3 regions of the Nonomuraea monospora genome follow, and region 1 is predicted to be linked to each of the others. Evidence: riboswitches for the same ligand, from Rfam matches in the RefSeq annotation. Region 1 holds a riboswitch; each other region holds the start of a gene.

Region 1 (3,265 bases):
TCCACTCGTACGCCGCCGCCCGGCAGTACGCCCGCGCCATCGCCTCGCGGGTGTCCGGCCCCGCGGCGGCGGCGAGCCGGTCGGCGATGGCCTTGGCCTGCTCGACGGAGGCCGCGAAGCCGGGGTCGGCGTAGGTGGAGATCCACTTGCCGTACGGGTGGCCGCCGGTGTCGCCGGCCCGCTTCAGCAGGGCGGCGCCGACGTCCTGGTAGATCCAGAAGCACGGCAGCACCGCCGCCACGATCTCCGGGTAGGGCGCGCTCAGCGCGGTGGCCTGCAGATACGACGCGTACGCCAGGCAGGTCGGCGAGGTCGGCCCCGAGGCGTCGAGCTCCTCGATGTACCCGGCGTGCAGCAGGCGCTCGGCCGCCAGCGCCGTGTGCGCGCTCCGCGCCCAGAACGCCGCGTCGTCCGGGGCGGCGGCCCGCACCGAGGCGGTGGCCAGCACCTTGGCGAACGCCTCCAGGTAGCGGGCGTCCTGCACCATGTAGAACCCGAACCGGTCGCGGTCGAGGGTGCCGTCGCCGAGTGCGGTGATGAAGGGGTGCTCGTGGATGGCGCGCATCAGCTCGGCCGTGCGCTGCCAGACGTCGTCGCAGAACATGCCGCCCCTACCAGATCGCGTGGAAGTGGTGGACGGGGCCGTGGCCCGAGCCGACGTGCAGGCTGTCGGCCGCGCGCAGCGCCTCGGTCAGGTAGGTCTTGGCCGCCCGCACCGCGCCCGCCCAGTCGTCGTGCCGGGGGCGCAGCGCCGCGATGGCCGACGACAGCGTGCAGCCCGTGCCGTGCGTGTTCTTCGTGTTCACGCGGGGCGCGGCCAGCTCGATCGTGCCCTCCGGCGTCGCCAGCACGTCCACGCAGGTGTCGCCGTCGAGGTGGCCGCCCTTGAGCAGCACCTGCCGCGCGCCCAGCGCCCGCAGCCGCGCCGCCTGCCCGTGCATCGCGGCCAGGCTCCCGGCCGGCTCCTCGCCGAGCAGGTCGGCCGCCTCCGGCAGGTTGGGGGTGATCAGGTCGACGCGGGGCAGCAGCGTCTCGCGCAGCGCCGCCACCGCGTCGGCGGGCAGCAGCCGGTCGCCGCTCTTGGCCACCATGACCGGGTCGAGCACGACGTAGGCGGGCCGGTAGGTGTCGAGCGCCGCCGCCACCGCCTTGATCAGCGCCGCGTTGCCGAGCATGCCGATCTTCACGGCGTCGGCGGGCACGTCGGTCAGCAGGGTGTCGAGCTGCTCGGCCACGAACGCGGCCGGCACCTCGTGGATGCCGGTGACGCCGGTGGTGGTCTGCGCGACCAGCGCGGTGACGACGGTCATGCCGTACGCGCCGAGCGCCGAGAAGGTCTTCAGGTCAGCCTGGATCCCGGCGCCGCCGCTGGGATCGGTGCCCGCGATGGACAGGACTTTGGGAACAGCGCTCACGGCCGTGACGTCCCTTCGCTAGTCCGAACTAGATCAGGTTCGACGGGTGTGATCTCAGCCCGGCCCTCCGGGCACCCCGCGTCATCGGCCACAATAACAGGCGCTCAGACCTCGACGGCGTGGGCCTCCCGGGTGGTGGCGGCGCGGGTGGCCAGATAGGTGGCGACGATGGTGATCAGCCCGGCCGCGATCATGTAGGGCGGGATGCCGGCGATGGCGCTGCCCGCCGCCGCCTGCAGCGAGGTCAGGATCACCGGCGCGAAGCCGCCGCCGAGCATGCCGCCGATCTGGTAGCCGAGCGAGGCGCCGCTGTAGCGGACGCGGGCGCTGAACATGTCGGCGAACAGGGCGGCGAGCGGCCCGTACATGGCGGGGTGGATGACCGACAGGCCGAGGATCGTGGCCAGGCCCAGCACGAGCGGCGAGCCCGTGTCGATGAGCAGGAAGAACGGGTAGGCGTACAGGATGAAGGCGATGGTGCCGCCCAGGAACACCTTGCGGCGGCCGATCCGGTCCGACAGCGCCGCGAACGCCGGGATCGTGATCACCTCCAGGGCGGCGGCGATGGAGACGATGAGCAGCACCGTGCCGCGCTCCATCTTCAGCTCGGTGGTGGCGTAGGTGAGGATGTACGTGCCGAACAGGTAGAACTGCAGGAAGGGCGCGATGCAGGCGCCGAAGGCCAGCAGCAGGTTCTTCGGGTGGCGGCGGATGGCCTCGACGACCGGCAGCCGCGCCGGCCCGCCCGACTGCTTGACCTTCTCGAAGTCGGGCGTCTCCGCCAGCCGCAGCCGGATCACCAGGCCGACCAGCAGCAGCGCCACGCTGCACAGGAACGGCACCCGCCAGCCCCAGCTCAGGAAGTCGTCCTTGGGCAGCAGCGAGACCAGCGCGAACGCGGCCGAGGCGAGCACCAGCCCGGCGGGCGCGCCGGACTGCGGCCAGCTCCCGTGGTAGCCGCGCCGGTTCTCGGGCGAGTGCTCGACCGCCATCAGCACGGCCCCGCCCCACTCGCCGCCGACCGCGAAGCCCTGCAGCAGCCGCAGCACGACCAGCAGGACGGGCGCGAGCACGCCGAGTGAGTCGTAGGTGGGCAGCAGGCCGATCAGGAACGTGGCCGCGCCCATGATGAACAGGCTCAGGACCAGCATCGACTTGCGGCCGAGCCGGTCGCCGAAGTGGCCGAAGACGATCCCGCCCAGCGGGCGGACCACGAAGCCGGCGCCGAAGACCGCGAAGGCGGCGAGCGTGCCGGCGACGTCGGAGAACGTCGGGAAGAAGAGTTGGTTGAAGATCAGTGCGGCGGCCGTGCCGTAGATGAAGAAGTCGTACCACTCGATGGTGGTGCCGATGAAGCTGGCGAGCACGACCTGCCTGATCGGTTGCTGGTTCTGGGGGGTCACAGGCGCTGCCTCTCTGCCTTGCACCCGGCCGCACGGTGGGGTGCCGGAGCGTGTGAGGAGCGAGTGTATGCAACGGTATCCCGATATTGTCAATGGTTGGCCGCTGTGGTTGACACGAACCCCGAAGAGTGGATATCTCCGTATTCAACGGTATACATCGCACTTGAGGAGGTGACCGTGAGGCTGGCGGAGCGGGCCGACGACTGGCACGCGGCCTGCGCGGCCGACACCGCGCTGGCGGCACTGGGCTGCCGCGGCGAGGTCGGTTTCGGCATCAGGGCCGGGGACGAGGCGGTGACGTTCGGCTTCCACGACGGAAGGCCGGTCGGCGCCGCCCGGCGGACCGACTTCGAGGTGGCCGCCGACCCCGAGGCGTGGCGGGAGTTCTTCTCGGCCGAGCCCCGGCCGCCGCACCACCACCTCTTCGGGATGCTCATGCGCGTCCCC
Region 2 (3,265 bases), on a different contig from region 1:
TCGCGGAAGACTTCGAGGAGCGCGAGTTCTTCGCGTGCCTCCAGGCCCTTCTCCCGCAGTTGGATGATGTCCACGCCTGAGGCCAGCACCGAGTCGAGGAACTCTGCCAGATCGCCGCGGTCGCGGCGGCCGTCTGTGCAGAGATAGAGGCGGGCCTCAGAAAGCGAGGGCTTGGGCACGCCGCTTGACCTCTGTGTGACGGCCGGCCTTGATCGCCTCTATGGGCGACCCTGGCAGGGACTCGTCTGGGGTGAAGAGCCAGCGCAGCGACTCGACGTCGTCGTAGCCGGCGTCCTGCAACACGGTCAGTGTGCCGGGCAGGCCCTTCATCACGTCCTTTCCATCGAGGAACACCGCGGGCACCTGCGGCCCGCCGCTGCCCCGGCGTACGCCGAGGAGCTTGTGGTCCCGGAGGAGTTGCTTGGCCCGCCCGATCGGAAGATCAAGGCGCGAGGCCACTTCGGGGAGAGTGAGCCACTCTTCAACGAGTTGGTCGGTCTCCCGGTCGATCTGTGCAACAGAAAGCGTCACGAAACCACAACTACCACATGCCGTGCTTGCTCAAACAACACAATCTCGTAGGGGTACTTGTGGATCTACCAGGCGTTCCGCATCGAGGCGTGAACCGGCTTCGATGATACGGCGCCCCTGGACGAGATCGCGCGGCCGGTCCACGGCCAGCACCGCGGCGAGAGTGTCGTCCGCGGTGAGCCACACGGCCGACCACTTTCCCTCGGGTTCGCCCCGATGGACGAGCCGATCGCCCGCCGGGTGATGGCCCGCGTACTGCAGCATGTGCCCGAACTGCTCCGACCAGAAGTACGGCACCGGATCGTAGACCGCCTCCTCCCCCAGCAGCGTCGCGGCGGCGACCTCGGGGGCGTTCAGCGCGGTGTCCCAGTGCTCCACGCGCAGCCTGGTCCGCCAGCGGCGCGACCACCAGGCGGCGCAGTCGCCGACCGCGACGACGCCCGGCAGGGACGTGCGCAGGTGCTCGTCGGTGACCACGCCGTTGTGCAGGTCGATGTCGGCGTCGGCGAGCCACTCGATCGCCGGGCGCACGCCGATGCCGGTGACGACCACGTGGGCCTCGACGAACTCGCCGCCCACGAGCTGCACGCCGCCCTCGTCCACGGAGTCGACCATGGTGCCGAACCGCACGTCGATGCCGTCGTACCAGGGCAGGGTGCGCCCGCCCAGCTCGGTGCCGAGTGCCGTGGCGAGCGGGGTGGCGGCGCTCTCGACGACCGTCACGACGCAGCCCGCGCGGCGGGCCGCGGTGGCGACCTCCGCGCCGATCCAGCCGGCCCCGATGATCGCGACCCGGGCGCCGGGGACGAGCATCGCGCGCAGCTCGTGCGCGTCGTCGAGGGTGCGCAGGACGTGCTGCGGGCCGTCGCCCGGCAGCCGGATCGGGTCGGCGCCGGTCGCGATGACCAGGCCGTCGTAGGCGACCTCGCCCTCGGTGGTCTCCACGACGCCCGCGCGCAGCGACTTGGCGGTGACGCCCGGCCAGAACTCCACGCCCAGCGCGTCGAGGTCGGTGTCGACGTAGCTGGTGTCGCTCTCGCCCTTCAGCACCGCCTTGGACAGCGGCGGGCGGTCATAGGGCCGATGGCGCTCCTGCCCGATCAGGGTGATCCGGCCGGTGAAGCCGCGCCCGCGCAGGGCCTCCACCGTACGCACTCCGGCCAGGCCCGCTCCCACCACCACGACATGGTTCACGTTCATGACCATAACGGGGGGCGTGCGTGGACGCCGCACCGAGGCCGTAGGCTGGTTGACGTAAGACGCGCGGGAGTCCGGCCGTTACCGGGCTGAGAGGAAGGCTTTACGGGCCTTCGACCGCAAGACACCTGATCCGGATCATGCCGGCGAAGGGAGCGCATGTGGATGTGATCGTCGGTGGCGGGGTCGTCGGGCTGTCGGTGGCCTGGCGGATGGCCCGCTCAGGGCGGGCCGTCACCGTGGTGGATCCGGCCCCCGGCAGAGGGGCGTCCTACGCGGCGGCGGGGATGCTGGCCCCGGTCAGCGAGGTGACCTTCACGGAGGCGCCGCTGCTGCGGCTGGGGGTGGCGTCGCTGCGCCGCTGGCCCGCCTTCGCCGCCGAACTGGCCGCCGACGCGGGCCTGACCCCGGACGCCACGCCCGTCCAGGACGCAGCGCCAGGCTCGGACGCGCCGCCACTCTCGGACGCGAGGCCAGGCTCGGACACGGGACCAGGCTCGGGTGTCGGGCCAGGCTCGGGCGTCGCGCCGGGCTCAAGGCCCGCGCCGGGATCAGGGCCCGCGCCGGGCTCGGGCGCGAGGCCGGGCGTCTCGGGGGCCGGGCCGGGGTTCGCTGATGTGCGGGGGCTGGATCTGCGGGCGGACGGGACGCTGGACGTCGCGTTCGGAGCCGACGACCTGGAGGCGCTCGGCGAGCTGGCCGCGTACATGGAGGAGCTGGGCCTGCCGGTCGAGCGGCTCACCGGCCGCGAGTGCCGCCGCCTGGAGCCCATGCTCGCCCCCTCCGTGCGCGGCGGCCTCCTGGCCCCGGGCGACGCGTGGGTGGACCCCAGGCGCGTGACGGCGGCCCTGCTGTCCGCGCTGGAGCGGCGGGGCGTCCCCGTGGTGCGGGCGCGCGCGTCCGAGCTGCTGCGGGACGGCGACCGCGTCTCAGGGGTACGCCTGGCGCCACCCGAGTCAGAAAACGGCACGGGCGGCGAGGTGCGCGGCGAGCGGGTCGTGCTGGCGGCAGGGGCGTGGAGCTCGGAGCTGGCCGAGGTGCCGGTGCGGCCGGTCAAGGGCCAGATCATGCGGTTGCGCTCGCCGCAGCCGCTGCTCAGCCGGTGCGTACGCGGCACGGTGCACGGCTCGTCCGTCTACCTGGTCCCCCGGGGCGACGGCGAGCTGGTGGTCGGGGCCACGCAGGAGGAGATGGGCTTCGACACCAAGGTGACGGCGGGCGGGCTCTACGAGCTGCTGCGGGACGCCAGGGAGCTGGTGCCGGGCGTCACCGAGCTGGAGGTCGCCGACGTGGTGGCGGGGCTGCGGCCTGGAACGCCGGACAACCTGCCGCTGATCGGCCCGAGCGGGACGCCGGGCCTGGTGTACGCGACGGGGCATCACCGGGGCGGCGTGCTGCTCGCCCCGCTGACGACCGCGATGTTGCTGGGCGAGGAGAGCGAGCTGGCGGCGCTGTGCGCGCCGGGGAGATTTTCATGATTGTTGTGATCAACGGGGCTGCCCACGAGGTGGCGGACGGCATGACCGTGGCTCAGGCC
Region 3 (3,265 bases), on a different contig from region 1:
GACCACCGCCAGCGGGCAGGGGGCGTGGTGCAGGAGGGCCTGGCTGATCGAGCCGATGAGCATGCCCGCGAGCTGTCCGTGGCCGCGCGAGCCCACGACGAGCAGGTCGGCGCGCCGGGCGGCCTCCTTGAGCACCTCGACGGGGTGCCCGTGCACGACCTCGGCCACGACGTGCACGGTGGGGTGCCGCTCCCGGTGCCCGTTGAGCGACTCCTTCAGGGTGCGCAGGGTGTCCTGCTCGCTCTCGCGGGAGGCGGGCTCGAAGCCGCCGGCGTGCGGCCAGGCCCAGGCCCGCACGGCACGCAGCCTGGCGCCGCGCAGCTCGGCCTCGGTGAAGGCGAACTCGAGCGCGTCGGCGGCGCCGGGCGAGCCGTCCGTCCCTGCCACGACCTCGCCGCGCGGGGAGGCGGGCGGCTCGTGGATGAGGACGACGTCCGTACGCGCGTGCGCCGCGACCCCGTACGCGACGGAGCCGACCAGCAGGCCCCGCACCCCGCCGATGCCGCGGCTGCCGACGACCAGCAGCTCGGCCCCCTCAGAGGCCTTGACCAGCGCGGAGCGCGGGTCGCCGGGGAGCAGCACGCCTTCCAGCGACACCTTTGGCCACACGTGTCGCGCGCGTTCGCAGGCGGCGTTGAGCACGGTCTCGGCGCCGTCGCGCATCCACTGGGCCACCTCGGCGTAGCGGACGGCGCCCTCGCACACCCACTTCGGCACGGCGTGCGCCACGGTCAGCGGCTCCTGCCGCAGCTCGGCCTCGGCGGCGGCCCAGCCGGCGGCCTCCAGCCCGGTACGGGAGCCATCCACCCCTACGACGATCATGACAGCGCGTAACACTCGACCTCGGCGCGGCGGAACGGCACCCCCTGCGCCTCGGAGTCGCGGGCACACCTGCGCTCGGACTTGCTGAGCCGCAGCGTGCCGCAGACGGTGACGCCGGAGTACGTGCGGCAGTCGAGCGCCGGGTCGATCCGGCCGATGCGGTACATGCGCTTGACGGCCGCGCGGCACTTCGCCTTCCCCGTGTCGGCGTAGCGGCACTGGGCGATCAGAGTGTCGTACTGTTCCTGGCTGACTTCGTGCTGACTCATGCCGTCCCCGGCGGCGGCGGTGGCGCCGGACGCGGCCAGCACGACAAGTAGTCCTGCGACAGCGGCGAATCTCTTCATGTTTCCCCTGATGGGGACCGTACCGCTCACGGCGATCGCCAAACCTCCCCGCGCGGGTTTCGGGCGGGGCGGCGCGTGGGTACGATCACCGCCGACCAACGCGGGAGCCCGGTGGAGACCGGGCTGAGAGGACGGCTGACAGCCGCCGACCGCCAGAACCTGCTCCGGATAATGCCGGCGAAGGGAGTTTGCGCGATGTCGAGCGCGCGTTTTTCCAAGGTTTACAGCGGTGAGCTGCGGGTGCCGATGCGTCAGGTGCACCTGTCCAACGGCTCGTCGGTGACGCTGTACGACACTTCGGGCCCGTACACCGACCCCGCCTACGCGCCTGACCTGCGGCGCGGGCTGCCGCACCGGCGCGAGCGGTGGATCCGCGAGCGCGCGGAGCAGGGGCACCCGGTCACGCAGGTCGGGTGCGCCCGGCGCGGGCTGGTGACCAGGGAGATGGAGTTCGTGGCGGTGCGCGAGGGCGTCACCCCCGAGTTCGTACGTCAGGAGGTCGCGGCGGGCCGGGCCATCATCCCCGCGAACGTCAACCACCCCGAGACCGAGCCGATGATCATCGGCCGCGCGTTCCTGGTGAAGATCAACGCCAACCTCGGCAACTCCGCCGTCACCTCCTCCATCGAGGAGGAGGTCGAGAAGATGACCTGGGCGACCCGCTGGGGCGCCGACACGATCATGGACCTGTCCACCGGCGCCGACATCCACGAGACCCGCGAGTGGATCCTGCGCAACTCGCCGGTCCCGGTCGGCACCGTGCCCATCTACCAGGCGCTGGAGAAGGTCAAGGGCCGGCCGGAGCTGCTGTCGTGGGAGGTCTACCGCGACACGCTGATCGAGCAGTGCGAGCAGGGCGTCGACTACGTGACGGTGCACGCGGGAGTGCGGCTGGCGCACGTGCCGCTCACCGCGGGGCGCAAGACGGGGATCGTCTCGCGCGGCGGCTCGATCATGGCCGCCTGGTGCCTGGCGCACCACCGCGAGAGCTTCCTGTACGAGAACTTCGCCGAGATGTGCGAGATCCTGGCCCGCTACGACGTGTCGTACTCGCTCGGCGACGGCCTGCGCCCCGGCTCGATCGCGGACGCCAACGACGAGGCCCAGTTCGCCGAGCTGCGCACGCTGGGCGAGCTGACGGGGATCGCCAGGCAGCACGACGTCCAGGTGATGATCGAAGGGCCGGGACACGTCCCGATGCACAAGATCAAGGAGAACGTCGACCTGCAGCGCGAGCTCTGCGACGACGCCCCCTTCTACACGCTCGGCCCGCTCGTGACGGACATCGCGCCCGGCTACGATCACATCACCTCGGGCATCGGGGCCGCCATGATCGGCTGGTTCGGCACGGCGATGCTCTGCTACGTCACCCCCAAGGAGCACCTCGGCCTGCCCGACAGGGACGACGTCAAGACCGGCGTGATCACGTACAAGATCGCCGCGCACGCCGCCGACCTGGCCAAGGGCCATCCGCAGGCGCAGGCGTGGGACGACGCGCTGTCCGACGCGCGCTTCGAGTTCCGCTGGGAGGACCAGTTCGACCTGTCGCTGGACCCCGGGACGGCCCGCACGTTCCACGACGAGACGCTGCCGGCCGCGCCCGCCAAGACCGCGCACTTCTGCTCGATGTGCGGCCCGAAGTTCTGCTCGATGCGGATCAGCCACGAGATCAGGGACGCCGGGTACGCGGAGAAGGCGGCCGAGTTCCGGCGGCTCGGGGGCACGCTCTACGTGGAGTGACGCATTGTCCAATGTCCAAAGCCGCAGGTCTGGACATAGATGACGTGGTTTCCCGCTCTTGCGGTGGCAACGTGACAGTGAGCCCGGCGCGGCAGGGGCGCCGGGTCTCCCACGACCACAGGAAGAGAGGATCTCTCGTGTCGATCAGCACTCGTGTGGCGGCCGTCGCCGCGGCGTCCGTCGTCGTCGCAGGGCTCGCCGCCACCCCGGCCTCCGCGGACGTGCACCGGGGGGTGGCCGGGTGCTTCGCCTGGTCCTGGGGTGACGGGAACACCTCGGTGACCGTGTACTGGCACAACCGCTGCAGGACCAAGCACAAGATCACCATCAAGTACAGCCTGAGCTGGACCTACAAG

Evidence for each region. A riboswitch is a leader RNA that binds a small molecule or an ion and turns the genes downstream of it on or off. The one in region 1 is predicted to bind thiamine pyrophosphate.
Region 2: it holds a riboswitch for thiamine pyrophosphate, as region 1 does, so the genes downstream of both, ABD331_RS13335 (FAD-dependent oxidoreductase) here and thiD (bifunctional hydroxymethylpyrimidine kinase/phosphomethylpyrimidine kinase) in region 1, are expected to answer to the same signal.
Region 3: it holds a riboswitch for thiamine pyrophosphate, as region 1 does, so the genes downstream of both, thiC (phosphomethylpyrimidine synthase ThiC) here and thiD (bifunctional hydroxymethylpyrimidine kinase/phosphomethylpyrimidine kinase) in region 1, are expected to answer to the same signal.

What each region holds. Positions count from the first base shown of each region.
Region 1 covers NZ_BAAAQX010000048.1:78,705-81,969, reverse strand. Annotated here, with positions in the region: gene tenA (thiaminase II) at 1-604, opposite strand, end outside; gene thiD (bifunctional hydroxymethylpyrimidine kinase/phosphomethylpyrimidine kinase) at 612-1,415, opposite strand; TPP riboswitch at 1,409-1,504, opposite strand; gene ABD331_RS53075 (MFS transporter) at 1,520-2,818, opposite strand; gene ABD331_RS53070 (alpha/beta fold hydrolase) at 2,996-3,265, shown strand, end outside.
Region 2 covers NZ_BAAAQX010000005.1:446,202-449,466, forward strand. Annotated here, with positions in the region: gene thiE (thiamine phosphate synthase) at 1-179, opposite strand, end outside; gene ABD331_RS13325 (Rv2175c family DNA-binding protein) at 157-531, opposite strand; gene ABD331_RS13330 (NAD(P)/FAD-dependent oxidoreductase) at 562-1,731, opposite strand; TPP riboswitch at 1,785-1,900, shown strand; gene ABD331_RS13335 (FAD-dependent oxidoreductase) at 1,869-3,206, shown strand; gene thiS (sulfur carrier protein ThiS) at 3,203-3,265, shown strand, end outside.
Region 3 covers NZ_BAAAQX010000003.1:7,168-10,432, forward strand. Annotated here, with positions in the region: gene ABD331_RS06550 (universal stress protein) at 1-807, opposite strand, end outside; gene ABD331_RS06555 (hypothetical protein) at 819-1,169, opposite strand; TPP riboswitch at 1,260-1,372, shown strand; gene thiC (phosphomethylpyrimidine synthase ThiC) at 1,365-2,909, shown strand; gene ABD331_RS06565 (hypothetical protein) at 3,047-3,265, shown strand, end outside.